One region of the Janthinobacterium sp. LS2A genome, then DNA from elsewhere that is predicted to be linked to it. Evidence: predicted binding sites of a transcription regulator. Region 1 holds the regulator's gene; each other region holds the start of a gene.
What was found. Region 1 encodes FNR, which switches genes on or off when oxygen is low (the NO sensors DNR and NnrR bind a similar motif). Its sites were predicted from a motif close to TTGATNNNNATCAA; they were not measured.
Positions count from the first base shown of each region.

Region 1 (7,427 bases):
CCCTGCTGATCATCTGTGCGTATTTGTTGTTCCTCGTCACGGCCATTGCCGGGCGGGTGTGGTGCGGGTTCTCTTGCCCACAAACGGTATACACGGAAATTTTCCTGTGGGTCGAACGCCGCATCGAGGGCACGCGCAGCGCGCGCATGGCCCTCGACAAGCAGGGCCCGTCCGTGCGCAAGGCATTCAAGAAGACGGCCAAGCATGTGGTATGGGGCGCCATCGCCCTGTGGACGGGCTTTACCTTTGTCGGCTACTTCACGCCGATCAAGGAACTGGCGCAATCGGTGGTCACCTTGAATTTCGGTCCCTGGGAATGGTTCTGGGTCTTGTTCTACAGCCTGGCAACCTACGGCAACGCGGGCTGGCTGCGCGAGCAGGTGTGCAAATACATGTGCCCCTACGCGCGCTTCCAGAGCGCCATGTTCGACCAGGACACCCTGATCATCACCTACGATGCCAAGCGCGGCGAACCACGCGGCGCCATGAGCAAGAAGGCCGGCAACAACGACAAGCTGGGCGACTGCATCGACTGCACCCTGTGCGTGCAGGTGTGTCCGACCGGCATCGATATCCGCAACGGCCTGCAGTATGAATGCATCGGCTGCGCCGCCTGCGTCGATGCCTGCAACAGCGTGATGGACAAGGTCGAGCGGCCGCGTGGCCTGATACGCTACAGCACCGACCATGCGATGGAAAACAACTTCAATTCGAAGCAGATACGCCAGCGCGCCATGCGCCCGCGCGTCTTGATCTACACTTCCATCCTGGCCCTGATCATCATCGCCGTATGTACGTCGCTGGCCCTGCGCACGCCCCTGAAAATGGACGTGATCCGCGACCGCGGTTCGATGGGACGCGAAGTGGAAGACGGCATGATCGAAAACGTCTACCGCCTGCAGATCATGAACACGTCCGAGCAAAGCCAGCATTTTAAAATCAGCGCTTCCGGCTTGCCGGGCCTGACCTTGCTGACGCGCGAAGAAGTGACCTTGCAGCCGACGGAAACGCTGGGCTGGCCGATCCGCCTGCGCGTGCCGCACGGCGTGGGCGAGAAGGGGTCGAACAAGATTGCGATCGAATTGCAATCGCTGGACAACCCGTCGCTGCATGTGCGTGAAAGCGCGGTCTTCATCGTGCCGCGGTGATGCAGGAAGGCCGGTCCCCGCACGGGGGCTGGCCGTTTACAGAGGAGAAATACCATGTCCGACAGTCTGAAACTGCAGCCTCCCGTTGCACCGTGGTACAAGCATCGCTGGCCATGGCTGCTGATGATCGGTCCCGGCCTGTCCGTGGTCGTCGGCAGCTTCATGGGCTATATCGCCTTTACGCAGCCCGACGCGCTGGTGGTGGGCGATTATTACAAGCAGGGCAAGGCGATCAACCAGGATTTGAAGCGCGACACGATCGCCAGCGACCTGGCCATGGATACGAGCCTGGCGTACGACGTGGCGCAAGCGCGCCTGAGCGGTTCCGTGCACAGCTTCGGCAAGGCCTACCAGGGACCGCTGCAGCTGCACCTGGCGCATGCGACCCTGCCGGAAAAAGATATCAAGCTGCTGGTGCAGCCCGATGCGGCCGGCAATTTCTCGGTCGCGCTGCCGATGCTCGAGCGCAGCCGCTGGCAGGTGCTGGTGGAAAACGACAAGCGCGAGTGGCGCCTGTCCGGCATCTGGACCTGGCCCGTGCAGCGCAGCATCGCGCTGCATGCGGACGAAGAGTTATAAGCCTTACTTGCAGACGTCCGTGCCTGCCGTAATGGCTTTCAGCTTGGCTGGTTGCAGGATCTCGATCTCGCGGTTCGAGACGCGCAGCCAGCCTTCCTTCTTGAATTTCGACAATAAACGGCTGACGCTCTCGATGGTCAGGCCCAGGTAGTTGCCGATTTCCTCGCGCGACATGCGCAGCTGGAATTTGCTGCTCGAATAGCCGCGCGCTTCGTAGCGCGACGCCAGGTTGACGATGAAGGCGGCAAAACGCTGCGTCGCCTGCATATTGCCCAGCAACAGCATCACGCTTTGCTCGCGCGTGATTTCCTGGCTCATCATGCGGTGGAAATGACGCAGCAGGGTCGGCATATTGCCCAACAATTGTTCCAGGCTGGAAAACGGGATTTCACACACTTCGCTGTCTTCGAGCGCCACCGCATTACAGTGGTGGCGGTCGGCGCTGATGGCGTCCATGCCCAGCAGTTCGCCGGCCATCTGGAAACCCGTCACCTGCTCTTCGCCGCCCGGATTGATCTGGTACGTCTTGAAGTGTCCCAGGCGGATCGCGTACAGGTTCTGGAACGAGTCGCCGATGCGGAACAGCGAGGCGCCGCGCACGATCTTGCGGCGGCGGCCGATGATCTGGTCCAACCTGTCCATGTCGCCCATATCGAGGCCCATCGGCAGGCACAATTGATGCATGCTGCAGGTCGAGCATCGCGCACGCAACGCTTCCACGGTCACTGTGGGCAAGGTTGGAGTGAGTAGCGCTTCAGTCATGTCGGTACCTTTTAGAAAATGCAACAACAAGTTTACTGCATACAGGGTTGCCGTGTGCCAATTTCACCGCAATTTCGGCGAATAAACGACGTTCCGACTTTAATTATATGGCAACATCGTCAAAAGCCCATGCGGGGAGGGCCATTTGCGCGGCGCCGCTTGCCAACTTGATGTATTGATAGGAAAATTCCTAACAGCATTATCTGCCGCCTGTGCCGCCCGGTACTGAAAAGGAAATCATGAAGCCTCTCGGCATCAAAGCAAAAGTCGCGCTGGCCACCAGCCTGACCTCGATCGCCATGATCGCGCTGGTCACCATGATCCAGGTGCAGCACATGCGCGACGACTTCACCCGAGTACTGCTGAGCCAGCAGTCATCCCTGATCAGCCGCACCGCTGCCGAGCTCGACGACAAGCTGGGCATGCTGCTGCAGATCGTCACCCTGACGGCCAGGCAGCAGCCGCCGGAACTGATGGCCCAGCCGGCCCAATTGCGCGAATACTATTCGCGCCGCTCGATGCTGGTGCTGTTCGACGACGTGCTGGTGCTCGATGCACATGGCGCCGTCGTGGCCGACATGCCGGAAGTGGCGGGGCGCGCCGGCATCAACGTTGCCGAGCGCGAGTATTTCCAGACCGTGCTGCGCACGCGCCAGCCCATGATCACCGAGCCGATGCTCGGCAAGTCGAGCGGCATGCCCATCGTGCAGATGGTCGCGCCCGTGCTGGCCGCCGATGGCCAGGTGGCCGGCGTGGTGATCGGCGTGCTGCGCCTGTACAAGGACAACCTGCTGGGACGCCTGCGCTCGGAAAAGATCGGCAAGAGCGGCTATTACTTCATCCTCACGCGCGGCGCCGTGCCGCGCTACGTGCTGCATCCCGATACCAGCCGCTTGCTGCAGCCGCGCCAGCCGAACGCCAACCTGACGACGACCCAGCTGCTGAAGGAAGATGGCGAAGGCAGCATGGTCAGCACGAACAGCCGCGGCATCACGGCCGTCAACAGCTTCAAGCGTTTGAAATCGGTGAACTGGCTGCTGGCTACCTCGCTGCCCGTCGCGGACGCCTTCGAACCGTTCGATGGCGTGCTGTACCGGCTGGTGCTGTGGAGCATCCTCGCTTCGCTGCTAGCCGCATTTGTTCTGGGCTGGGTCACCGTGCGCCTGCTGTCGCCGCTGGTGCGCCTACGCGACACCCTGCTGGCCCTGCGTACCAGCGGCAGCCGTTTCACCCCCGTGCCGGTGCAGCAGCGCGACGAGATCGGCGAACTGACGGAGGCGTTCAACGGCCTGATGAGCGAGCGCGACCGCCTGCAGCAGGAACTCGAATCGCGCGCGGCCGAACTGGAGCAGGAACGCGACCGGGCCGAGGCCGCCAACCGCGCGAAGAGCGATTTCGTGGCCAACATGAGCCATGAAATCCGCACGCCCCTCAATGCCGTGCTGGGCATGGTGTATTTGCTGGGCAATACCAAGCTCGATACGGAACAGCGCAAGTATCTGACCATGGTGCGCGTGGCGGGCCAGTCGCTGCTGGGCATCCTCAACGACGTGCTCGATTATTCGAAGATCGAGGCGCGCCGCATGGAACTGTCGCCCGTCGAATTCGACCTCGACGAAGTCATGAATACCCTGGCCACGACGATGACGATGAATGCGGGCGAAAAGGAACTGGAACTGGCCATCGCCGTCGAGCCCGACGTGCCGCGGCGCCTCGTGGGCGACGCCCAGCGCCTGCAGCAAATCCTCGTCAACCTGGCCGGCAACGCCATCAAGTTCACGGAGAACGGCGAAGTGGTGGTGGCCGTCAGCCTGGCCGAGAGCAGGAGCGAGAGCGGCCGCGCCTGGCTGCGCTTCGAAGTGCGCGACACGGGCATCGGCATGACGGAACTGCAGCAACAGCAGCTGTTTGCCGCGTTTTCGCAGGGCGACCAGAGCATCACGCGCCGCTTCGGCGGCACGGGCCTGGGCCTGGCCATCAGCAAGCAGCTGATCCACATGATGGGCGGCGACATCGCCGTCGCCAGCAGCGAAGGCAAGGGCAGCCGCTTCTGGTTCAGCGTGCCGTTCGAGATGCTGGCGCAGCCGGCCGAAACGCGGCGCACGCCGGCCCTGGGCCAGCTGCGCCTGCTGGTGGCCGACGATAACCGCACCACGCGCGAACTGATCGTCAAGCTGATCGAGGCATGGGGCTGGCTGGCCGACGAAGTCGATTCCGGCTTTGCCGCCATCGAACTGTACCGCGAGCGCCTGGCGCAGCAGCAACCGTACGACGTGGTGCTGGCCGACTGGCACATGCCCGTCATGGACGGCCTGGCCACGGCCAAGGCCATCCGCCAGGCGGCCAGCGGCCAGCGCCAGCCCATCGTGGTGATGGTCAACGCCTTCGCCCGCAACCACCTCGAGGAAATCTCCAGCGCGGCCGAGGCCGACGTCGTGCTGATGAAGCCGATCACGGGATCGAGCCTGTTCGATGCCCTGCATCAGGCCCTGATCACGAAGAACGACGGCGGCGAGCAGCGCATCCTGCACCAGCCGCTGGGCACGGAACTGGCCGGCGTGCATTTCCTGCTGGTGGAAGACAATCATTTGAACCAGGCCGTGGCGCGCGGCATCCTCGAACACATGGGCGCCACCCTCGACGTGGTGGGCGACGGCTTGCAAGCCGTGGAACGGCTGCGCACGGAAGCGCTGCGCTACGACATCGTGCTGATGGACATGCAGATGCCCGTCATGGACGGTTTCAGCGCCACCCACATCATCCGCACGGAACTGCGCCTGAGCCTGCCCGTGATCGCCATGACGGCCGGCGTGCTGGCGTCCGAGCGCGAGCGCTGCATGACGGCCGGCATCAGCGACTTCATCGCCAAGCCCGTCGTGGTGGAAGAGATGATGGAAGTCATCCTGCGCCACCTGCCCAAACGCCCGCAAGTGCAGACGGCCGAGCCCGTACGCGTCGCCGATGAAGAGGTGTTTTCCATGGCGCCGCTGATGCGCGTGATGGGACGCGACGCGAAGGGGCGCGGCGTGCTGCGGCGCATGGTCGAAGACGCGCTGAACAAGGGCATGACGCCCGTGCGCGACGCGGAAACGGCATTGCAGGCGGGCCGCCACAGCGACGTGGCGCGCATCCTGCACAGCGTGCGCGGCTCCGTGGGCACCCTGGGCACGAAACGCCTGATCCGCGCCGCGTTCGCCACCGAGGAAGCCATCGACGCGGGTCGCCTGGATGAAGTCCCAAGCCTGCTGGCGCGCACGGCGCAGGAGCTGGAACTGGCGCTGGCGGCGGCGGCGGATTGGTTGTCGCGGTTGAAGGATTAAAAGGGTAGGTCGGATTAGCGCTACGCGCGTAATCCGACAGGACGCGCCAACAATGTTGTCGGATTACGCTGCGCTAATCCGACCTACGCACTTATGCCGGTACACCGAGAATCACGCTCGACGCCTTGAACATCGCCGTCACGCTGCCGCCGATGGCGATCCCCAGGTCGGTGCAGCTCTGGTTGGTGATGATGGCGGCGATCGTGCCGCCGCGCGGCAAGTCCAGCACCACTTCCGTGTTGACGGCACCTGTCTGCACGCGCGTGACCGTGCCGGCCAGCTGGTTGCGGGCGGAAAAGCGTGCGCCTTCGCTGTCGGCCACGAGGATGATGGACGAAGCCTTGATCAGCGCAAACGCTTCCGCGCCCGGCACCAGGCCCAGGCTTGCGCTGCTGCCCTGCGTGACGATGGCAACGATGTGCTGGCCGCCCGGCAATTCCAGGGTGACTTCATCGTTGACGGCGCCCGGTTTCAGTTCAGCCACCTTGCCCAGGAATTGATTGCGTGCCGTGGTTTTCATGGCCATTCTCCGTATGAGTAAAAGATCGTCGGCGATGCCTTCGGCCTGGCTGCCCAGCTGGCGCAGGTAGCGGGCATGTTCGCGCTCGATGATGCGGAAATTGTCGACCAGTTGGCGTCCCCGTTGCGTGAGCCGCGTGCCGCCGCCGCCCTTGCCGCCCGTCAGGCGCTCGACCAGCGGCTCGCCGGCCAGGTTGTTCATCGCGTCGATGGCGTCCCAGGCCGCCTTGTAGCTCATCTTTACCAACTTGGCCGCCTGCGTGATGGAACCGCATTCGGCGATGGCGCCCAGCAATTCCACCCTGCCGGCGCCGCCCAGGTTTTCCCCGCCCACCGTCATCCATAGCGAGCCTTGCAAGCCGATTTTATCCAATGCGTTCACCCAATGCCATGTGGTCTTCCCTGTTATCGATCTGTCCGTCGCGCAAGTACAGCACGTGCTCGCCCAGGATGCGCGCATCTTCCGGATCGTGCGTGATCAGGATCATGGGCACGTCCAGACGCTGTTGCCACTGGCTCAGTTCCAGCCGCATTTTGACACGCAGGGCCGGATCGAGGGCGGCGAACGGCTCGTCGAGCAGCAGCGCGGACGGCTCGGCCACGAGCGCCCTCGCCAGCGCCACCCGTTGGCGCTGGCCTCCGGACAACTCGTCGGGGAACTGGTGCGCCAGTTCCTGCAAGTGGAAGGCGTCGAGCCAATGCTCGACCTTCTGTAATTTTTCGCGCGCGCGCGGATTGAACCAGCCGCGGCTCAGGCCAAAGCCCACGTTCTGGCGCACCGTCAGGTGCGGGAACAGCGCGTAATCCTGGAACAGGTAGGCGACATTGCGCTGCTGCGGCGGCAAATTGATGCCGGCGGCCGAGTCGAACAAGGTGCGCCCGTTCAGGCGGATATGGCCTTCGTTCGGCGTGAAGAGTCCGGCAATGGCTTTCAGGGTCATGCTCTTGCCGGCGCCGGACGGGCCATACATGGCGATGCGCTGGCTGCCGGACGTACATTGCACCTGCAGGTCGAAGCGGCGTTTGCCGGAGCGCAAGGTGGCGCGGATGTCGAGGTCGAGTTGCATGGGCGTCATCCTCAGCGTCCTTTGTGCGCGAC
Region 1 is NZ_JAZHPB010000006.1:65,257-72,683, forward strand. It holds gene ccoG (cytochrome c oxidase accessory protein CcoG) at 1-1,148, shown strand, start outside; gene V3C40_RS17815 (FixH family protein) at 1,203-1,727, shown strand; gene fnr (fumarate/nitrate reduction transcriptional regulator Fnr) at 1,731-2,489, opposite strand; gene V3C40_RS17825 (response regulator) at 2,729-5,809, shown strand; gene V3C40_RS17830 (TOBE domain-containing protein) at 5,901-6,668, opposite strand; gene V3C40_RS17835 (sulfate/molybdate ABC transporter ATP-binding protein) at 6,694-7,395, opposite strand; gene modB (molybdate ABC transporter permease subunit) at 7,407-7,427, opposite strand, start outside.

Region 2 (7,427 bases), on a different contig from region 1:
TTTTCCAGCGCCGTCAGCAAGGTGGCGGGCGGCACGGTGATGCCCGCCGCCTCGCCATTGAGCTGCAGGCTGCATGGCTGCTGCAGCCGCGTGCCCATGATGCTCAGGTAGTTCTCGCACAGGGCCAGTTCCTGCGTCAGGGCGATGCTGGGCTGCTGGGCGAACTCGTTGAGCATGCGCAACTCGGCGCCCAGTGCCTCGATGAAGGTTTCGGCCGCCTGCGGCGATTGCGCGTTGAGTTCGCTGATCAGGCTCAGGGAATTCATCAGGAAATGCGGTTGCATGCTTTTACGCAAGAGCTGGTTTTCCAGCTGCTGGGCGCGTGCCGCCTTGCTGCGTTCGCGCAGCAGCTGCGCCAGCAATTGCGCGCACAGGGGCAGCAGCAAGAAGCACACGACGAGGGCGAAGCCCCCTTCGGCAAACTGGCTGCCCGTCAGCAGGAACAGGGCGCACGAGGCCAGCGCAATCAAGGTGCCGCCGAGACTGCCCGGCAGGCGGCGCCACAGGGCGCCCAGGTTGAGCGCCAGGCTTGCTGCCAGGCCCGTCAAGAACATCGACCAGCAGCGCGAGTCGAAATGCGCGGGCAGCGCGCCGGCCAGCGCGATGCCCGCCAGCAGTACCGCCGCCGCCAGCGGCCAGCGCGGCAGCCGGTATGCCGTATAAAAATACAGGGGCAGCAAGGCGGAAAACAGCCAGGTCAGCGCGCTGACGGCGTACAGGCGCGGCAAATGCATGGGATAGGCATAGCCGGTAACGCTGCGCCAGAGTTCCACCACCAGCAGCAGCGCCGCCACCATGCACAGCGCGGCAAACATGGCCCAGTGCCGCTGCCGCTGGTACAGCGCCGTCAAGGCGAGAAACAGCAGGGCGACGGCGCCCAAGGCCCCGGCCAGCAGCAGCGGCGGCAGCCGGTACCAGGCCAGCGCCGCGCGGTAGTCTTGCCGGTCGACCAGGTACAGCGCGTACAGTGGCGACGCCAGGCGTTCAGGCGCCTGCAGCGTCGACAGCAGCAGGCGCAGGTGGTGTCTGCCCATGGCCAACTGCCGTGGCGTCAGGTGGATGGCGAAATCGATGTCGCCCGCGCGTTCCCCGCTGGCCTGGCGGGCCGGTTGGCCATTGCTGCCGATCAATATGCCATCGAGCCAGACTTCGCTGGAAGCCAGCGCCGACAGCACCAGCAGCTGCGTCGACGAGGGCGTGGCGGCCACGGTGAGGTCGCGCTCGACGCACAGCAGCAGGCCCGGCTTGAGCAGATGGTACAGCGAGGCGGCGGGCGTGGCGCTGGTTGTGCCGCAGGCGCGCCAGCCTTCGGCCAGCGATAGCCTGTCCATGCCCATGGCGAAAGAGGGCAAGGCCAGGCAGCACAGCAGCAGGTAGCGGAAGCAGGAGGGCATGGCGGGCATTGTAGCTGCTCATTTGCCAACCCTTTGCAACATTTTCATCCGCTTCGGTGCCGTTCATGCGGGCCTCGTGCATTTCGTGCACGGCCCGCCAACGGTGTGTAAAAGACACTTACCATGCATCAGTGCCGTGCTGTGGACACGGCCCTCACCATGGAATATTAATTATGCAAAGCAGCAAATACTACGGTTTCGCCGGCGCGCTGGCGCTGTTCTGCGGCGCGGCGCAAGCCGCTTCCGCTCCCACTTCTGTTCCCGCTTCTGCTCTGGCCGCGCGCCTGGCCGATTTCGACGGCTGGGTCGCTCAGCGCATGGACAAAGCACGCATCCCGGGCGTGACCGTCGGGTTCAGCCAAGGCGACGTGGAATGGGTCAAAGGCTATGGCTATGCGGACCTGGAAAACCGCGTGCCGGCCACAGCCCGGTCCAGCTACCGGCTCGCGTCCGTCACCAAGCCCATGACGGCGGTGGCCATCCTGCAACTGGTGGAACAGGGCAAGATCGACCTGGATGCGCCCGTGCAAACGTATGTGCCGTATTTCCCCGTCAAACCGTTTCCCGTGACGGTGCGCCAGTTACTGGGCCACCTGGGCGGCATCGACGCCTACCGTAACAGCAAGGCGGAGAAGCACTTCAAGGAGCACAAGGATACGCGCCAGTCCATCGCCGTCTTCGAGCAGTTCGACCTGATCGCCGAACCGGGCACGCGCTTTCGCTACACCAGCTATGGCTACAACCTGCTGGGCGCCGTCATCGAGGGCGCCTCTGGCGAAAGCTATGGCGGCTACATGCGGCGCCACGTATGGGGGCCGCTGGGCATGGACACGATCGTGATGGATGACCCCGACGCCGTGATCGCCCATCGCGTGCGCGGCTACCGGCTGGCCGGCAAGGAGTGGAAAAATGCGGAATTCGTCGACATCAGCAGCCGCTTTTCCGCCGGCGGCACGCACGCCAGCGTGCCCGACATGCTGGCGTTCGGCAGGGGCGTGCATGAAGGCAAGATACTCTCGGCGGCCAGCGTGGCCGCCATGGTGCAGCCGATGGCCACGCGCGCCGGCCGCTTGACGGACTATGGCATGGGCTGGGAAGTCGTCCCGACGGGCGGGCGCTACGCGATTGCCCACAGCGGCCAGCAGCCGGAGACCGTCACCTATCTGTACAGTTTTCCCTCGCGCAAGCTCACCGTTGCCGTCGCCGCCAACCTCGAGCGCGTCAATCCCGAGGCGTTCGTGCAGCGCCTGTTCGAAGTCGTCACGGGCGAAGCGTGGCAGCTGAACACGTATATCGCCGATGCGGGCGCGCAGCGCGCGTACCAGGTGGCGCAAGGCTTGTTCGAAGAGGGCAGGGCGTACGCCGAGCGCACGGATCAACCGTATGCCGATGCGGCCGCCACGCGCGAAGCATTTACGCAAATCAACCGGCAAGCGCTGGCGCCCGATGTCAGGGCGGCGCGCGCCTACATCGACGCGGCCCGCCATCCCGCAGGTGGCCGCGTGTTTCTCACGGCCGGCGCCAGCATGGCCAGGCAGTTGCGCCAGTCGGGCGTCGACTTGAATCAATACGCGCGTGGCGGCGCGCTGGCGTTTGCGCGCGACTATGTCCTGTTGTCGCAAGGAACAAAGGCCGGCGCCTTGCCCCGTTTCGACCCTGCCTTCGAGCAAGCCATCGTGACCCTGGCCGGCAGCTGGGACCGTACGGCCGCCATCGCCTGGCCGGCCGCGGCCCCATCCATCGCCGCGCTCGATAGCCAGCTGCGCACGGCCTTCCGTGGCCAGCGCGCCTATCCCGATTTCGTGCCCGAGCTGCAGGAACTGGCGCAAGCGTCGGCCGCGCGCGGCGAGATAGATACGGCGCTGGCGGCCAGCCGCCTGGCCGTGGAACTGTATCCGCTCAGCGACCGTGCGCATGCGCTGCAAGGCTTGACCCTGCTGCGCGCCGGCAAGACGGAAGCGGCCCTCGCCGCCCTGCGCCTGGCGCTGGAGCGCGATCCGCTCGGTGCGGCCAACCCGGCGGCGCTGAACCTGGAAGCCTACCGTTTGAAAGGCAGCGGCGCCGTGGCGCAAGGCATGGCCGTGCTGCAGGCCGCCGTCCGCCTGCATCCGCGCGACGCGAATCTGCAGGATAGCCTGGCCGAGTTTTATGTCGAGCAAGGCTTGCACCCGCAGGCTGTCGAGGCCTACCGGCAGGCGCTGCGGCTCGACCCCCGCTATCCGGGCGCCGTGGGGGCAAAAGCGGCGATCCTCCGCCTCGCTGGCGAGACGAAGGCGCTGGCGCCTTAGAACGCCTAATGGGCTTTGCGCGCACAATAATTCCTGTCCGATATCCGCAGCCCGTACGGCGCAGCCGCATGATTGATTGGCTGTGTGCGTAACTGTGTGCGTAAGCGAACGGTATCCTGGCGCCGTCCGGCGCACGCTATCGTAGCGGCGCACGGTGCGCCAGCAGCCGACCAGGAGGGCCGTATCATGTCACGCATCATCGCAGGTCATTTTCAGTTGCAGGAGCAGATCGACGCCGCGCGCGCGGCCCTGAACCAGGCGGGCTTTCCCGACAGCCGCATCAGTTCCTTCTTTGTCAACCAGCCGGGCCAGCATGATTTGCACGCGCTTGGCGGCGACCGCGACATGTCGCCTGGGGCCAAGGAAACGCCGGAAGGCGTAGTGGAAGGCGCGGCCGTCGGGGCCGCCGTCGGTGCCGGCATCGGCGCGGCCACCACCCTGGCGACGGGGCCGCTGGGCCCGGTGGTGGGGGCGCTCGTGGGCGCCCATGTGGGTTCGCTCTACAGTTTCAATAAAATGAAAGACGCGGGCGAACCCGAAGCAAATGGCGAGGGTAATGGCGAAAACCGCCGCCAGCCCCGCCATCCGGGCATGCTGATCGCCGTCGCGCTTGGTGGCCCCGACGAGCGCGAACGGGCGCTCGAGACCTTGCACCGTCTCGGCGCCGAGCACATCGAGGAAGCGGAAGGCACGATCGCCAATGGCGACTGGCTGGATTTCGATCCGCTCAGCATACCCGTGCTGGTGGCGTGAATTGGCGCGCCAGCCGCGGAATATGCATAAATTCCGCGCTGCATGAAATTTAGGTATGATCCTTGTTAGTATTCGTAATTATTGGTAAACAATGCCGACAGGGATAGTTTCCGCGCGCCCGAAGTGACACTGGACCAAGGTGACTGCCTGTAGTACTTGCCTCGCATGCTAACGGGTATGAATAGGAGGTCGCGTCATGACACAGGCATGGTTCATTCTGACACGGGCCGATGGGCGCGACATCTGCGCGCCCTCGCCGGCACAGCTGGCCGATGCGCTGGCCGAGGTCTACCGCGGCGGCGCAGTGGCGCAGGATGGCAGCCCGGCCGCCGTCCTGTTGCGTTTTGGTTACGACGATGGCTTGATGTATCAGGTCGAGGTCGCTAGCGGAGGCGAAGTCACTTTCGAGGAATGGTCGGACCGCGATTGCGAAATCGCCCTGGCCAGTCCGCGCCACATGTCGGCCCTGCCGCAGGACGACGCGCTGCAGCTGTGGCAGTGGCTGGCGCAGCGCCAGGTGGCAAAGATCCGCAGCCAGCCCTGGCAGGGCGGCTAGCCCGCCGCTTTCAATACACCCTAGTGCGCCATCAGCACGGGGATCGTCATGCTTTGCAGAATTGTGCGCGTGACGCCACCGAGGATGGTTTCGCGCAGGCGCGAATGGCCATACGCCCCCATTACCAGCAAGTCGGCCGACAGGTCGGCCGCCTGCGACAGCAGCGCTTCGCCGATATCGCCGCGCCGCACGCCACCGCCATCGAGCAAATGCAGCCGCGCTTCCACGCCGTGGCGCGCCAGGTATTGCGTCAGTTCCGCGCCCGGCTGTTCGCCGTGCTCGGCGGCATGCACTTGGGCGTCGAAGATGGCCACATGGACTTGGCCGGCGCGCTGCAGCAGGGGCAGGGCGGCGCTCACGGCGCGGCTCGCTTCCTTGCTGGCGTTCCAGGATATGAGTACATTGCGCGCGGCCGCCGGCGGCGCCAGCAGGGGCAGCGGCGGCGCATACGGCACGATCAGCACGGGACGTCCCGAATGCAGCAGCACGTAGGCGGGAAAGTCGCGCATCACGGACGGCGACTTATCCTTGGCATTGTATTGGCTGATGACGACCAGGTCCGCATAGCGGGCCAGCAGGCTGATGCCGCCCGCCGCCTCGTCGTCGAGCACGCGCTGTTCGAACGAAGCGACGCCGGCTGCGCGCACCTGCGCCTCGAAACCGTCGAGGGCGTGCGTGGCCCGGTCGCGCAGGAAGTTCAGGTGCAAGCTCAGGTTCGGGTCGGCATCGAGGTCGGGCTGGTTCTGGTACAGCAGGCGCGACACGCCCGTCAGCGCCACACCCGTCAGGTGGCCGCCGCAAGCCTGGGCGATGCTGGCCGCCGCTTCGATGCGGGCGGCGCGCCCGGCGCTGTCGTCGATGTGGAGCAATACGGTCTTGTACGTCATGGCTTGTCCTCTCGCTGTGCAGTAGCGGCCATTCTGGCACAGTCCGGGGTGCCGGCCGCGCACGACTGCATCAGGCTGAGCACTTGATCTGGCGCAAGGCTGGCAATAAAAACTGCTCCTACACTTGATGCCACGCAGAACAACCATAACAAGCGGGGAGAGACAGTCATGAAGGAACAAAAGGTAGCGCTGGTCACGGGCGGCATGGGCGGCCTGGGGACGGCCTTGTGCCGCCGCCTGCATGGGGCGGGCTTTGCCGTCGTGGCCGCGCATACGCCGGACAATGCGCGGGTGGCAAGCTGGCTCGACGAGCAGCAGGCGCAGCAGTATTATTTCCATCCGCTGGCCATCGACGTGACGGATTTCGCTGCCTGCAGCGAGGCCGTGGCCAGCGTGCTGGCGCAGTTCGGCCGCATCGACGTGCTCGTCAACAACGCCGGCATCACGCGCGACCAGAGCATGCGCAAGATGGAATTGCCGCACTGGTCCGAGGTCATGCGTACCAATCTCGACAGCCTGTTCAACATGAGCAAGCAGGTGCTCGAACCGATGCTCGAACATAAATGGGGCCGCATCATCAATATCTCGTCCGTCAACGGCCAGAAGGGCGCGTTTGGCCAGTGCAACTACGCAGCCGCCAAGGCGGGTGTGCATGGTTTCAGCAAGGCGCTGGCGCTGGAAGTGGCGCGCCACGGCATCACCGTCAACACGGTCTCGCCCGGCTATCTGCGCACGCAGATGGTGACGGCCGTGCCCGCCGATATCATGGAAACGAAGATCCTGCCGCAAATTCCCCTGGGCCGCCTGGGCGAGCCGGACGAAGTGGCGGCCCTGGTCGCTTACCTGGCGTCGGACGAGGCGGCGTTTGTGACGGGCGCGAACATCGCCATCAATGGCGGACAGCACATGAGTTAAGCAAGCATACAGCTTGCACAGAGGCAATGGCAGTAGAGGAGACCCGTCCACCCAGCCGGCGCACAGACGCTGGCGGCGGACGGCAGGCAATGGCAGTCACGCTGGAAAACAAGGGCAGGGCAGCGATGCCTTGCCCTTTGTTGTTGCGCAGTCATGCAGCCGTTATGGTACCGGGCGCCGGGCTTTTTCCAGCCGCGTCTGGCAATCGATGCACAGGCGCGCTTCGGGGCGGGCGTTCAGGCGCGACAGGCCGATGGCTTCGCCGCAGTTGTCGCACAGGCCGTAGCTGCCATCGGCAAACTTGGCCAGCGCGTGCTTGATGATGGCCAGCTGCGCCTGATTGTGCTCGGCCGCTTCGCTGACGAGGGCGTTCAAGGTGCGCACGCTGGCGTTGTCGGCCGGCGAGGCTTCGATTTCATTGAGCAAGGAGGCGCGCGCGTCCGCTTCGGCCGCTTCGTTCTCGATCTGTTCCAGCAACGCCAGCTTGCGTTGCTCCAGCACGCCCTGCAGGCGCTGCAGCTGGTCTTGCGGCAATCCATTCATGGCCATCACCCGGTAGAGGTTACTTCCATCATGGTAGTCCAAGATTGGCGGCTCTGCTTGCGCTACCACCCGCGCCGCGTTTGATGCGGCG
Region 2 is NZ_JAZHPB010000011.1:122,717-130,143, forward strand. It holds gene V3C40_RS25350 (histidine kinase) at 1-1,403, opposite strand, end outside; gene V3C40_RS25355 (serine hydrolase) at 1,568-3,682, shown strand; gene V3C40_RS25360 (glycine zipper domain-containing protein) at 3,869-4,435, shown strand; gene V3C40_RS25365 (hypothetical protein) at 4,632-4,991, shown strand; gene V3C40_RS25370 (universal stress protein) at 5,012-5,878, opposite strand; gene phbB (acetoacetyl-CoA reductase) at 6,047-6,793, shown strand; gene V3C40_RS25380 (TraR/DksA family transcriptional regulator) at 6,956-7,336, opposite strand.
Region 2: the regulator FNR is predicted to act here: its motif matches at 5,962-5,975, upstream of V3C40_RS25370 (universal stress protein).

Region 3 (7,427 bases), on a different contig from region 1:
CCGCAGGTTGATGCGGTAGCCCACCTCGAACAGGATCAGGCCGAAGGCCACGTCGGCCAGCACCAGCATGGGGCCGGCGTCCGTCTGCGGCAGGATGCCCACCTGCGTCTGCGCGAGGACGAAGCCGATCACGCCGTAAAAACTGATGCGCGGCAGGCCCGTCCAGCGGTGGCCGAATTCGCCCACTACCCAGGCCAGGGTAATGGCGAACGGCCAGGACAGGTCGGCGGCGATCGAGATCAGACTTTGCATGCTCATTCCTTTGAAAATGGCGCTGGCACCGGCCGGCAGCACGGGGGCTGGCGCGGCAATGTCGTGGTGCAGCGATGGTGCATTGTTTGCGCAGAGCGATGCGCCGATTCTACCGGAGCAGAAGGCGCGCACGATGTGCGCAATCGAACAGTGTCGCGGCCATGGCGGCCGCGCACAGGATGCAGCAGGGTAGGGCAGGACTGGTACCAGCGTATGGTACCCGCCCGCGGCGGAGATGCTCCGCACGGTAGTGCCGTGTCGCAGTGTACGGCATGGCGGCCCCCTGCCGCCATGGACTTTTTGTTAGGCGCTTTTATTTACTGAGCAGGCGCATGCCCCGCTCCAGCCCGTCGATCGACAGGGGGAACATGCGGTCGTTCATCAACTGCCGCATCACGCCGATCGACTGGCGGTACTGCCACAAGCCCTCGGACTCTGGATTGAACCAGATGAATTTCGGGAACGCCTGGGTAAAGCGCGCCAGCCACGTCGACCCCGCTTCCTCGTTGTTGTATTCGACGCTGCCGCCCGGCTGCAGGATTTCATAGGGACTCATGGTGGCGTCGCCGACGAAGATCAGCTTGGTGTCGGGCGGGTATTTGCGCAGCACGTCCCAGGTGGGAAAACGCTCGGCGTTGCGGCGCCGGTTGTTCTTCCACAAATAGTCGTAGACGCAGTTATGGAAGTAAAAGAACTCCATGTTCTTGAATTCCGTCTTCGCCGCCGAGAACAGTTCCTCGGTGCGCTCGATATGGTCGTCCATGCTGCCGCCCACATCCAACAGCATCAGCACCTTGATGCGGTTCTTGCGCTCGGGCCGCATCCTGATGTCGAGGTAGCCCGCGTTGTTCGCCGTGGCGGCGATGGTGGCGTCCAGCGCCAGTTCGTCTTCCGCGCCTTCGCGCGCGAACTTGCGCAGGCGGCGCAGCGCCACCTTGATGTTGCGCGTGCCCAGTTCGCGCTCGCCGTCGTAATCCTTGTAGCTGCGCGCTTCCCATACCTTGACGGCCGTGCGGTTGCCGCCCTTGCCGCCGATGCGGATGCCTTCCGGGTTCGTGCCGCCATTGCCGAACGGCGAGGTGCCACCCGTGCCTATCCACTTGCTGCCGCCCTCGTGGCGCTCCTTCTGTTCCTTCAGCAGCTCATTGAGACGGTCCATCAGCTTGTCGTAGCCGAATTTTTCCAGCTGCGCCTTCTGTTCCTTGGACAGCTCGCGCTGCATGCGCTTGAGCAGCCAGTCGAGCGGTATCGCCGCGTTCGTGTCGAAGGCCGCGTTGACGCCCTTGAAATACTGGGCAAACGCGCGGTCGAACTTGTCGAAATGGGCTTCATCCTTGACCAGGGTCAGGCGCGACAGATAGTAAAAATCGTCCATCGAGGCGCCGATGACGTTCTTTTGCAGCGCATCGAGCAAGGTCAGAAATTCCTTGATCGAGACGGGAATCTTCGCGTCCTTGAGCGTGAAGAAGAAATCGATCAGCATGGCGACCGCTCTCCCGCACGGGGCAGTGCGGCGATGGGGCGCTGCGCCAGCTTGTAGCGCAGATGGGCGGCAATCTCGGGCCACTCGCCGCGCGTGATGCTGTACATGACGGTGTCGCGCACGGTGCCGTCGCGGCGCAGCGCATGGTGGCGCAGCACGCCATCCTTTTTCGCGCCCAGGCGTTCGATGGCCGCCTGCGAGGCGTGGTTGAAATTATCGGTGCGCAGGCCCACCAGCGCGCAGCCGAGCGTGTCGAAGGCGTGCGCCAGCAGCAGCAATTTGCAGGTGGTGTTGACGTGGCTGCGCTGGCAGCGCTTCGCATACCAGGTGTAGCCGATTTCCAGGCGCCCGATGGCCGGCACCACGTCGTGGTAGCTGGTGGTGCCGAGCACCTCGCCGCTGGCCGCGTCGACGACGGCAAAGGCGAAGCGCGTGGGGCGCATCTCGATGCCCTTGAAAATGTACTGGTCCACCTGGTCCGGTTCGGGCACGGAGGTGACGCGCAGATTCCACAGTTCGCCATCCATGGCCGCCGCGCGCAGGCCGGCCGCATGGTGCGGCGCCAGCGCTTCGAGGCGGATGCCGTGCAGTTCCAGGGGGACGAAGACCTTGTCGGGGCTGATGTCGTTCACCGGCGCTCCTTAGCGGTTGGTGCGCGACATGAACATCAGGCGCTCGAACAGGTGCACGTCTTGCTCGTTTTTCAGCAGCGCCCCGTGCAGCGGCGGCACGACGGCCTTGTTGTCCTTGCTGCGCAAGGCTTCGGCTGGGATGTCCTCGGCCAGCAGGAGTTTCAGCCAGTCGAGGAATTCCGACGTCGACGGTTTTTTCTTCAGGCCCGGCACGTCGCGCACTTCATAGAAGGTTTGCAGCGCCTGTGCCAGCAATTCCTGTTTCAGGTGCGGGTAGTGGACGGCGACGATCTGCTCCATCGTGTCCTTGTCCGGGAATTTGATGTAGTGGAAGAAGCAGCGGCGCAAAAAGGCGTCCGGCAATTCCTTCTCGTTGTTCGAGGTGATGATGACGAGCGGGCGGTGGCGCGCCGTGACCATTTCGCGCGTCTCGTACACGTAGAATTCCATGCGGTCCAGTTCGCGCAGCAGGTCGTTCGGGAATTCGATGTCGGCCTTGTCGATTTCATCGATCAAGAGCACCACCGGTTCGGGCGCCGTGAAGGCCTGCCACAGCACGCCCTTGACGATGTAGTTCTGGATGTCGCGCACGCGCTCGTCGCCGAGCTGCGAATCGCGCAGGCGCGAGACGGCGTCGTATTCGTACAGGCCCTGCTGCGCCTTGGTGGTCGATTTGATATGCCATTGCATCAGCGGCATGTTCAGCGCGGCGGCCACTTCCTCGGCCAGCATGGTCTTGCCCGTGCCCGGTTCTCCCTTGATCAGCAGCGGGCGTTGCAGGGTCAGCGCCGCATTCACGGCCAGTTTCAGGTCGGCGGTGGCGACATAGCTGTCGGAACCTTCGAAGCGTTGGCCTTGCTGGGTGTGCTGTGCTTGCATGAGCGGTCTGCCAAAGTGGGGAAATGGTGAGTATAAACAGAACTGTGGCCCAGCGTCACGCGGACGGCCTGTGCCTGCGTGCCTACAATGCGGGTTTTATAGGTGGACTTGCAAGAATATCTTGGCTAGAATCGGCAAGCAGCAGATTAATTGGCAACCTTAATTGTCAACACATAAAATCAAAAAAAACCAGCTCTGGCGTTTCTCCGATTACCTTTGTTCACATTGCCACTATGAAAAAAATATTTGCACTTCTCGTGCTTGCCGGCATAGCAAATGCCGTCACAGCGGCTGACATTGTAGGAAACGCCAAGGCAGCCCCTGCCAAGGTGGAAATGTGTATCGGCTGCCACGGCATTCCCGGTTACAAGGCAACCTTCCCTGAAGTATTCCAGGTGCCGATGATCGGCGGCCAGCCGGCAAAATATATCGAGAATGCGCTGCAAGCCTACAAGAAGGGCGACCGCAAGCACCCCAGCATGAAGGGCATCGCCAGCAGCCTGTCGGACCAGGATATCGCCGATGTCGCCGCGTATTATGCGCAACAAGCCAAGACGAACTGAGGACCAGCCCGATGAAAAAACTACTCGCCGCCCTCGTTTGCGCCACCGTCTCGTTTTCCGCCAGCGCCGCCGGCAATATCAATACGGGCAAGGCCCTGGCCGAAAAATACAGCTGCGCCACCTGCCACGGCAAGGATTACAGTTCGCCCATCGACCCGTCGTACCCGAAACTGGCGGGCCAGCACAAGGATTACCTGGAACATGCGTTGACCGCGTATAAACGGGGCGACAAGGCCAACGGCCGCAACAACGCCATCATGACGGGCCAGGTAAAACCGCTGAGCAACCAGGACATCAAGGACCTGGCCGCCTACCTGCACAGCTTGCCGAGCAGCCTGGTCACTCACCGCTGAGCGGTAACGCCGGCTCAGGCCTTCAAGCCGACGCGGCGCGCCAGCTTGTGCAAGTTACTGGCATCGAGTCCCAACTGCCGCGCCGCAGCGGCCCAGTTATCCTGATGCAGGACCAGCGCTTGCCGGATGGCCTGGCGCTGGCTCGCTTCGACGATCTGATGCATCGATAGCAGCGGCGCCGCCGGCGTGCCGCACGCGGCTGGCGCCAGCGGCAGCGCGTCCGTGCCGGCCGGCGCTTCCAGCGCATCGAGGTCGAGCATATCCGTTTCCAGGGTCACGATGTCCTTGCGGTCCGCGCCGCGTATCACGGCTTTCAGCGCGGCCCGGCTGATCACATGTTCCAGTTCGCGCACATTGCCCGGCCAGCGGTAATGGCACAAGGCGTTTTCCGCCGCGGCGGACAGGCGCAGGCTGCGCAAGCCCAGGCGCGCGCGGTTCAGTTCCAAGAATCCGCCGGCCAGCAGCAGCACGTCATTGCCCCGCTCGCGCAGCGGCGGAATCGGCACGGGATACACGGATAAACGATGATACAGATCGGCGCGGAACGAGCCGTCGCGCACATGTTCGCGCAAGCTTCGGTTGGTGGCGGCGATCACGCGCACGTTGACCCGGCGCGGCCGGTCCGCGCCCAGGCGCTGGATTTCCCCATTTTGCAAGGTGCGCAGCAGCTTGGCCTGTATCGACAATGGCAATTCGCCCACTTCATCGAGAAACAGGGTGCCCCCTTCGGCCGCCTCGAAACGCCCGGGCCGGTCGCTGACGGCGCCGGAAAACGCACCGCGCACATGGCCGAACAATTCGCTTTCTGCTAAGGATTCCGGCAAAGCCGCGCAATTGACGTGGATCAAAGGCTTGCCCGCGCGGCGCGACAGCCGGTGCAGGCGGTGCGCGCACAATTCCTTGCCCACGCCCGTCTCTCCCAGCAGCAGCACGGGCAGTTCGGAATCGGCGACCACCTGCAATTCGTGCAGCAAGTGCGTGATGGCGCTGCTCTGGCCCACGAAATCGTGTTCCTCGCGCGGCACTTGGGCATCGGCCAGCATGGCGCCGCCCGACAGGCGCAGGGCGCGGATTTCCGTTTCCAGGCGCGTCACGCGCACGGCCGCCTCGATGGCGCAGGCCAGTTCGCCCAGGTCGCGCTGCGCCTGCGTATCGAAGGTGCCCACCTGCAGCGCGTCGAGCGTGATCACGCCCCAGCGTTCGCCTTCCAGGTCCAGCGCCATGCCCATGCAGTCGTGCACGGGCAGCGGCTCGCCGGCCCGCTCGGCGATCAGGCCATCGTAGGGATCGGGCAGCGAGCTGTCGTGATGGAAGCACAGCACGCCGCGCCGCTGCAGGATGGCGGCCAGGCGCGGATGGTCGGCGACGGCGAAGCGGCGTCCCAGCGCGTCGTTGGCCAGGCCGGCCATCGCCACGGGGCGCAAATGCTCGCCATCGATTTTCAGCAAGGCCACGGCCTCGCAGCCGAAGTGGGCGCGCAGGCTGCCGACGAGGCGCTGCAGGCGCACGGCCACGGGCAGGTCGGCGACCAGGTCGGTGAGTAACAGCAGGTGGATGGCAGTGGTGGTCATAAGTACCATGCAGGGTACAACGGACCACGTCGAAAGAGGGTCAAACCGACCCTGCATTTTTCAAATCGTTGATTTAAAACAAGTTTTTCCTGGCACACGGATTGCCTAGGTAAGGGTGCCGAACCGGCATACAAGACCAAGGAAAGCTTGATGAAAACGACTCCCTCCCTCCGCGCCATCGCCGCCGCCGTCTGCGTACTGGCCATGCCCCTGTCCGTGCAAGCCCAGGTGAGCCTCCCTGCCAGCGCCGCCGCCACCGCCGCCAAACCGGCCGTCGCCGCGGTCAAGCGCTATGAACTGCAAACCAATATCGTCGACGGCAAGATGGTGTTCATCGACGCCAAGGGCCAGGTCAACCCCGTGCTGGCGGCCAAGGTGGACGACACGGTGGAACTGGTGCTGAAAAGCGGCGAAGGCGCCGAGCACGATCTGCTGATCCCGGAACTGAATGTGGCCTCGGCCAAGTTCAGCGCCAACAGCGGCAGCACCACCGTACGCTTCAAGGTCACGCGCGCCGGCACGTTCACCTATTACTGCTCGATCCCCGGCCACCGCCAGATCGGCATGGAAGGCAAGCTGGAAGTGAGCGGTACCTCGCTGGCCGAAGCCGGCGCGCCGAAGGCTGCTGGCACCGGCAGCGCTGCCAGCGAATCGAGCCAGGCCGCGGCGCTGGCCCTGTACACGCCCGCGCCATCGCCGATGCGCGGCCCCGATCCCTCGGCCGTCAACGTGGCGGCCAACCCCGCCTCCGTGCCGACCGCCATCGGCGCGCGTGCGCCGCAAACCCTGAAATACAGGATGGAGACGGTGGAATTGCCGGGCAAGCTCGATGACGGCACCAGTTTTACCTACTGGACCTTCAACCGCCAGGTGCCCGGCCCCATGCTGCGCGCGAAGGTGGGTGACACGGTGGAACTGACCCTGTTCAACGCCAAGGACAGCAAGATGATCCACTCGATCGACTTGCATGCCGTGACGGGTGGCCATGGCGGCGGACAGCACACGCAGGTGGCGCCTGGCCAGGAAAAAACCGTCACCTTCAAGGCGCTCAATCCCGGCCTGTTCGTGTACCACTGCGCCACGCCGCTGGTGCCGCAGCATATCGCGGCCGGCATGTACGGCATGATCCTGGTCGAACCGGAAGGCGGCTTGTCAAAAGTCGACCGCGAGTATTACGTGATGCAGGGCGAGATGTACACGGGCCGTCCGCACGGCGCACCCGTGCACCAGGAAGCGAACCTGGAAAAAATGGCCAATGAGCTGCCCGACTACTACGTCTTCAACGGCGAAGTGGGCGCCCTGAGCAAAACGCACAAACTGCAGGCGAAAGTCGGCGAGACGGTGCGCATCTATTTCGGCGTCGGCGGTCCGAACAAGATTTCATCGTTCCACATCATCGGCGAGATCTTCGACAAGGTGTACAGCGAAGGCTCGATCAGCAGCCCGAAACACGACGTGCAAACCACCCTGGTGGCACCGGGCGGCGCGACCATCGTCGAACTCAAGGTACAGCATCCTGGCAGCTATCTGCTGGTCGACCATGCGCTGTCGCGCGCAGGCAAGGGCGCCGTGGGCGTGCTGGAAGTGACTGGCGAACCCGTGCCCGGCGTCTATCACGCTGGCGCCCATCAATAAACCCCATTCATCCTCAAGGAACCATTATGGAAATGATCGACCAATCCCTGGGCCAGCTG
Region 3 is NZ_JAZHPB010000002.1:498,386-505,812, reverse strand. It holds gene V3C40_RS08135 (cation:proton antiporter) at 1-252, opposite strand, end outside; gene V3C40_RS08130 (vWA domain-containing protein) at 566-1,735, opposite strand; gene V3C40_RS08125 (GNAT family N-acetyltransferase) at 1,729-2,367, opposite strand; gene V3C40_RS08120 (AAA family ATPase) at 2,377-3,246, opposite strand; gene V3C40_RS08115 (c-type cytochrome) at 3,480-3,809, shown strand; gene V3C40_RS08110 (c-type cytochrome) at 3,821-4,162, shown strand; gene norR (nitric oxide reductase transcriptional regulator NorR) at 4,177-5,733, opposite strand; gene nirK (copper-containing nitrite reductase) at 5,884-7,368, shown strand; gene ytfE (iron-sulfur cluster repair protein YtfE) at 7,395-7,427, shown strand, end outside.
Region 3: the regulator FNR is predicted to act here: its motif matches at 5,802-5,815, upstream of nirK (copper-containing nitrite reductase).

Region 4 (7,427 bases), on a different contig from region 1:
GGCAATCACGCTATTGAGCGGCCATGCTTTACACTTGCGCACTCACGCACTGCGCAGCAAATGAAAAGGATGTCATGACCGATCTCACTCCCCCGCCGCCGGACGGCGGCAGCGCGCTGGACTTTTGCCTGCGCCTGGCGCGCGCCCAGGCCATGCTCGTGCGCCGCTTCGACAGCACCCTGGGCAATCTGCATGGCCTGAGCTTTGGCGATTATCAATTGCTGTACCACTTGCAGCGGGCGCCCGGCGGACGCCTGCGCCGCATCGACCTGGCCGAGCGCCTGGCGCTGACGGCGTCCGGCATCACGCGCTCGCTGATGCCGCTGGAAAAAATAGGACTGGTGGCGCGCCAGGCCGATGCGCGCGATGCCCGCGTCGGCTACGCCGCCATCACGGCCGCAGGACTGGCATTGCTGACGCATGCGAATACGACGGCGCAGACGCTGGGCCAGGAATTGCTGGGCAATGCCAGCGCGGAACAGCTGGCGCCCCTGTCCCTGCTATTGAACGGCATCGCCGGCAACCAGCCCGGCCAAGTCTGAGGTCTACACCAGCGCCAGCTTGCGCAGGCGCCGCGTCGATGGCCAGCGCGCCATGCCCGTCTCGTCGCGGATGGCGGCGCAGGCGGCCAGCACCCTGGCGCACTCGTCCTCGCGCAAGCCCGCATTCAGGGTCAGGCGCACCAGCGAGCGGTTCTTCGGCGTGGCCGGCGCGCAGAAGACTGCGCCAAAGATGCCGTGCCGTTCCAGCGCCTTGCGCAGGATCAGGGTATCGGGCTCGCTGCCCGCTTCCAGCGCGATGATCTGCTCGGTGCCGTCGCTGACGTTGTAGCCCAGATCCATCAGCCCCTGGCGCAACCGCACGCTGTGGCGGTGCAGCGCGGCGCGGCGGCCATCGGCGGCGCGGATGAAGTCGAGCGCCGCGTCGAACCACGCCAGCTCGTGTTCGAGCAGGCAGGAACTGAAGATGGCGGGCCGCGAGGCGGACAAAAAATATCCCTTGAAACGGGCCGAACAGGTAATCAGCCCGGCCCGGCCCGCAAACGCCTTGGCCAAGGACGCCGTGCGGAAATGCACGCGTTCGGCCAGCCCCAGCTCCACCACCAGCCCCGCGCCCTGCGGGCCGTGCGTACCCAGCGAGTGCGACTCGTCGACGATCAGCATGCTGCCGCTGCGCTCGGCGATTTCCACCATCTCCAGCAGCGGCGCCACGCTGCCATTCGTGCTGTACAGCGCATCAACGATGATGATGCCGGGGCCATGCTTGTCGATCTGGCGCTGCAGGTGGGTGCCATCGTTGTGCAGAAAAGCAACAGGCACGGCTTGCGCCGATTGCACGCCCTCCCACAGCGAAGCGTGCGCCTGCATATCGAGGTACACGGGGATGCCGGGCCCGGCCAGGCTTTGCAGCAAGCCCACGTTGGCGGCCCAGCCCGACTGCGCCAGCACGCACGCTTCGCTGCCCAGATAGTCCGCGAATTTTTGTTCCAGCCGGTGCTGGCGACTGCCTTCCTGCAGGAAGACGGACGACATCAGCATGGCGCCGCCGCCCTGCAAGACGCGCGCCTGGGCCGCCAGCAGCGCCGCCTCGCCGGCGATGTTCAGGTAATCATTACCTGCCAGCATGACCGCACTGGCCGGCATGGCTTGCCATTCATGCAAATGCTGGCCGCCAAGCAGCTTCTCGATGCGCTCGACGTAGTGTTCATCCATGCGCGCATGCACGAAGGCGGGCATCCGTTGTTCGGCGTGGATGGCGCGGGACGACAGGGGGGAAATGGCGTTTAACATAGGAACTCCTGATTGGTTGCGAGGGAACTACCGCATCCAACATGCGCGAGCCATCGGGCAAGAGTTTGATACAGCTCAACAGTTATGCCGATATCCTGCTGATACAGAGGGAACCCGCCGATCATGTTGCATTGACACGCCTCAACGAACGCGCCCCCTGATCATGAAGCATGCGCAGTCCCCTTCCGGAAAACGATGGCAAGGCAAGCTGCTCCAGCCTTTCCTGCATTTCCACGACGCCATCGAACACACGCCTGTGCGGCGCGCACAGGTGCGTAAGCTGGCGCTCATCGGTGCGCTGGGCATGCCCCTGTACTACGCGCTGTGGCATTATTTTTTTCCGCAGGAATATGAATCGTCGCTGCTGCGCATCGTGGCGGCGCTGCTGTTCCTGCCCGCGCTATGGCCCGACCGCTTCAGCAATACCTGGTTCAGCGTCTACCTGTTCCTGGGGCTGACCTTCGAACTGCCGTTTTTCTTCACGTACATGTTCCTGATGAACCATGCCTCGACCATGTGGGTGCATTCGCTGCTGGTGGCGCTGGTCGTGCTGTTTCACTTCGATACGCGTATCGCCATACTCGCCTACCTGAGCGGCACCCTGCTGGCCTGCCTGGCGTTTGCCGTGGCCGGCGATCCCGCCTTCCTGCTCAGCGGCGACGTCTTGCAGCAATTACCCGTGCACTGGTTCACGATTGCCGTGCTGTCCGTGGTCAAGGTGGGGCGCAACGTGGGCGCACAAGAGAAACTGGCCGGGCTGGCGGCTGGCCTGGGCAGCGTGGCACACGAATTGCGCACGCCCCTCGTCAGCGTCGAGGCGAACGTGCGCGGGCTGCAGCGCGGGCTACAGCAAAACATGCAAGACCAGCCACCCGACGCGGCCAGCCTGGAAGCGCTGGCGCGCATCCAGTTCGAAGTGCGCCATATGCACCACATGATCGATCTGTTCCTGCTCAGTGCCAGCGCCGTCAACCGCAAGCTCGAAGCGAACGAAGCGGTGGCCATGCACGACAGCGTGGCGGCCGTGCTGCGCCGCTATCCGTTTACCAGCACGGCCCAGCGCGACATCGTCAAGGTCGACGTGCGCGCCGATTTCACGTTTCCCGGCCAGTCGGAACTGTGCGTGGTGATCCTGCTCAACCTGCTGCGCAATGCCTTGAAAAGCATCCACCGCGCGGGCAAGGGCCGCGTGCGCATCATCATCGATGGCGCCCATCCCGTGCCGCGCCTGCTGTTCATCGACACGGGCTGCGGCATCGCCACCAGCCGCCTGCCGCTGATCTTCGACCGCTTCTATTCGTATCCCTCGCACAACGGCAGCGGCATCGGCCTGGCCCTGTGCCGGCAAATCATGCAAGCCTGGCAAGCGCGCATCCGCTGCGTCGCGCGCGAAGGCGCCTACGCCATCTTCGTGCTGGAATTTCCCCAGCCCCTGCCCGTGCCCACGCACAACCGTTTTCCATCCATCCACCGCGCGAGGTGACGCATGCAACTGCCCGTCTACACCCATCCGACCCTGACCGTACTGATCGACGACAGCGATTCCTTCCTGAAAAGCCTGGCGTTCCAGCTCGATCCCGGCCTGGCGCGCAAGACTTTTCACGACACCAGCAGCGCCCTGCACTGGCTGCGCCAGAGCGCGCAACCGGGCGAAACGCCGCTGCACGTGAACTTCGACACGCAAAACCTGCCGCCCGACCAATGCAACGTGGCGCTCGATATCGAACGCATCTGGCGCATCAGCGGCCAGGCGCAGCGCTTTGCCGTACCCTCCGTGCTAGTGGTCGATTATTCGATGCCGCAGATGAATGGCCTGGAATTTTGCGAGGCCGTGCGCGACCTGCCGTGCAAGAAGATTTTATTTACGGGGGCGGCCGATGAAAAAGTGGCCGTGACGGCCTTCAACCGGGGCTTGATCGACCGCTACATCAAGAAAAGCGACGACGATGCGCTCGACATCCTGGAACAGGAAATCCATGCCCTGCAGCGCGAATTCTTCCTGCAACAAACGGACACCGTGCGCGACTTGCTGATGCTGCACGATTACAGTTTCCTGCAAGACGAGGCGCTGGCCGCCGTCGTGCACGAGCTGTGCCAGCGCCATGGCTTTGTCGAATACTATATTTTTCCCAATCCCAGCGGCATCTTGTTTTTCACGCGCGACGGCCACGCCAAGCTGATGATCATCGAGACGGAACGCAGCCTGCACACGCAATACGAAATGGCACGCGACAGCGACGCGCCCGAATCCTTGCTGCTGGCGCTGCTGGAAATGCGCGTGATTCCCTACTTTTCCGACGCCGACAGCGACGGCATGTACGCGGCGCAGATCGGCGAGAACTGGTTCCGCTACTGCGCCGCGCCCACCATCTGCCTGGGCAGCGTGACGTATTTCTGGGCCCTGTTCGACGTGCCGGCGCACCAGTTGGGGCAAGCAGTCATGTCCTACTCGCAATTTTTGCGCGCGGGCGCGGGCGACAGCATCAGCGCGTAGTAGGCAAATTAGCCCTCACGCAGGGTCTGCAGCGGCGGATGTTTGAGCACGTTGCGCAAGCCCAGCCAGCCGCCGGCGATCGCGCACAAGGCGCCGGCCAGCAGGCCGAACGCCCACACGCCGGGCGCGAAGCTCCAGGCGAACTTGAACTGGTACGTGGCCAGGGCCCAGCCCATGGCGGCCGCGCCCGATGCGGCCAGCAAGCCGGCCAGCGCGCCGACGAGGGAAAACTCGATCAGCTGCGCCTGCGCCAGCTGGCGCCGCGTGGCGCCCAAGGCGCGCAGCAAGCCCGCTTCGCGCGTGCGCTCGTCCTGCGAACCCATCAAGGCCGCATACAGCACCAGCAAGCCCGAGGCCAGGGTGAAGGCGAAGAGGAATTCCACGGCCGTCACCACCTGGTCCAGCACGCCCTGAATCTGTTTGAGCACGCCGCCCACGTCGACCACCGTCAGGTTCGGGTAGTCGCGCAGCAGAGCATTCCCCAGGTCCGCCTGCGCGGGCGGCAGGTGAAACGCCGTGATCCACGTCTGCGGCGTGTCCGCCATGGCGGCAGGGTTGATGATGACAAAGAAATTGACGCGCATCGAACCCCATTCCAGCTTGCGCAAACTCGTGATGGCCGCTTCCACGGGCTGGCCGGCGATGTCGAAGCGCAGCTTGTCGCCCAGTTTCAGCTTCAGGGTCTTGGCGATGCCCTCTTCCACCGACGCTTCGGCAGGCGCGCCTGCCGCATTGGCGAACCACTTGCCGGCCACCAGCTTGTTTTCTTCCTGCATGGTGGCCATCGTCGACAAGTTGAATTCGCGGTCCGCCAGGCCCTTGGCGCGGTCATCCTCGTAGGTGCTTTCCGTGATGGCGTTGCCGTTCACGGCCACCAGGCGCCCGCGTATCATCGGATACAAAGGCGCGTTGGCCACGCCCGCTTGCGACAGGCGCGCGGCGATCGGCTCTTTCTGTTCGGGCAGGATATTGATCATGAAACGGTTCGGCGCGTCCGGCGGCGTGGCATTACGCCAGGCCACCATCAGGTCGCCGCGCACCACCGTCAGCAGCAGCAAGGCCATCAAGCCCAGGGCCAGCGACACCACCTGGATGACGGTGGCGCCCGGGCGGCGCTGCAAGGACGTGACGGCAAAGCGCCAGCCCTGGTGGTTGAAAACGCCGCGCAGGGTTTTCAGCGACTTGATGCCCAGCCAGCCGGCCAGCGCGAACAGGGCGAAGCCGCCGAGGAAACCGGCCGCCGTCAGCAGCGCCAGTTTCACGTCGCCCGCCTGCCACAACAGCAGCACGACGAAGGCGGCGATGCCCAGGCCATACGTGGCCACGGCCAGCGCCTGCGGCGGCTCCTGCTCGCGGCGGATCACGCGGTTGTGCGGGACATTGCGCAACTGCAAAATCGGCGGCAGGGCAAAACCCAGCAAGAGCAGCATGCCGGTGGCCACGCCTTGCAGCGCGGGCAGCATGGACACGGGCGGCAAGTCGTTCTGCACCAGTTTTCCCAATAACTCCAGCAGCACCAGGTGGCCGCCGAAACCCACTATCACGCCGACGACGCTGCCAGCCAGGCCGACGAGCAGAAATTCGATCACGTACATGGCCGTGACCTGGTTTTGCGTCAATCCCAGGCAGCGCAGCATGGCGCACGCGTCCAGGTGGCGCAGCATGAAGCGGCGCGCGGCCATGGCCACGGCGACAGCCGCCAGCATGGCCGACAGCAAGCCGACGAGGGACAGGAAACGGTCGGCGCGGTCCAGGGTCGACTGCATCTGCGGGCTGCCCGATTCCAGCGATTCGATGCGCACGCCCTTGATGGCCTGCGTCTTGATCTGGCTTTCCAGCCTGGCTTGATACTGCGCAAGCTCGGCGGCCTTGGCCGGTGGCGCCGACAGCAGCAGCCGGTACGACACGCGCGAGCCGTTCTGCACCAGCGCCGTGGCGGCCAGGTCACCGAGGGGCAGCATGACTCTCGGGGCGAAGTTCAAGAAGGACGCGCCGCGGTCCGGTTCGCTGGCGATCAGTTGCGTGACCGTAAATGCCTTGTCACCGAGGGTCAGGGTGTCGCCCAGCTTGGCGTTCAGGCTGGACAGAATCGCCGCATCGACCCACAGGGTGCCGGGCGCCGGCACCAGGTCCGTGGGCCGTCCCACGGCATCCTGCGCTTCGCTCAGTTTGGTCGTGATTTTCAGCTTGCCCCGCTGCGGGTAGCCGGGCGAGACGGCCTTGATGGACGCCAGCTGCGACAGCGACTGCTCGCCCTCGCCCGCTTGCGCCATGCTGGGAAACGTCACCGTATCGGCCAGGATGAAGCCGCGCTTGAGCGCCTCGGCGCGCCACGCCGCATTGACGGGCTGGTCGGCGTTGATGACGAGATCGGCCCCCAGCAGCTGGTGCGCGTCGCGGTTCAAACCCGCGCGCAGGCGGTCGACGAAGAAGCCGACGGCCGACAGGGCCGCCACGGCGACGATCAGCGCGACGAGCAGGAAACGCAGTTGCCCGGCGCGCCAGTCGCGGCCGGTCATTTTCAGGGAGAGGCGGAACATGGGCGGCGGGTCTTTATGCGAGTTGGTTGTGATGCGTTATTGCGCGATGCCGTGGGCGGCTGCGTGCTGGGCGAAATACGCATCGACAGTGGCGAGGAAGGCGTCTTTCTGCGCCTGCGGCAGGAAGGCGGCGATGAAACCGTTGCGCGCCAGGCGATGCGCGTGGGACAGGCCCAGTGGCAGCGCGTCGAAGATGGCGTCGAAATTGTCGTTCATGTAGCCGCCGAAATACGCGGGATCGTCCGAGTTCACCGTCACCAGCAGGCCGGCGTCGAGCAGTTGCACCAGGTTATGGTCATGCATCTGGTCGAACACGCGCAGCTTGGTGTTCGACAGCGGGCAGACGGTCAGGGCGATCTGTTCGCGCGCCAAACGGGCCGTCAGTTCCGCGTCTTCCAGGCAGCGCACGCCATGGTCGATGCGTTCGACCTGCAAGTCGTCGAGCGCCGTGCGGATGTAGGCTGGCGGACCTTCCTCGCCCGCGTGGGCCACCAGGTGCAGGCCCAGCTCGCGGCAACGGGCGAATACGCGCGAGAATTTCTCGGGCGGGTTGCCCACTTCCGACGAGTCGAGGCCGATGCCGATGAATTTGTCGCGGTGCGG
Region 4 is NZ_JAZHPB010000002.1:4,544-11,970, forward strand. It holds gene V3C40_RS05835 (GIY-YIG nuclease family protein) at 1-17, shown strand, start outside; gene V3C40_RS05840 (MarR family winged helix-turn-helix transcriptional regulator) at 75-542, shown strand; gene cqsA (alpha-hydroxyketone-type quorum-sensing autoinducer synthase) at 546-1,790, opposite strand; gene V3C40_RS05850 (sensor histidine kinase) at 1,954-3,273, shown strand; gene V3C40_RS05855 (response regulator) at 3,277-4,284, shown strand; gene V3C40_RS05860 (ABC transporter permease) at 4,293-6,824, opposite strand; gene V3C40_RS05865 (adenosine deaminase) at 6,861-7,427, opposite strand, start outside.
Region 4: the regulator FNR is predicted to act here: its motif matches at 1,856-1,869, upstream of cqsA (alpha-hydroxyketone-type quorum-sensing autoinducer synthase).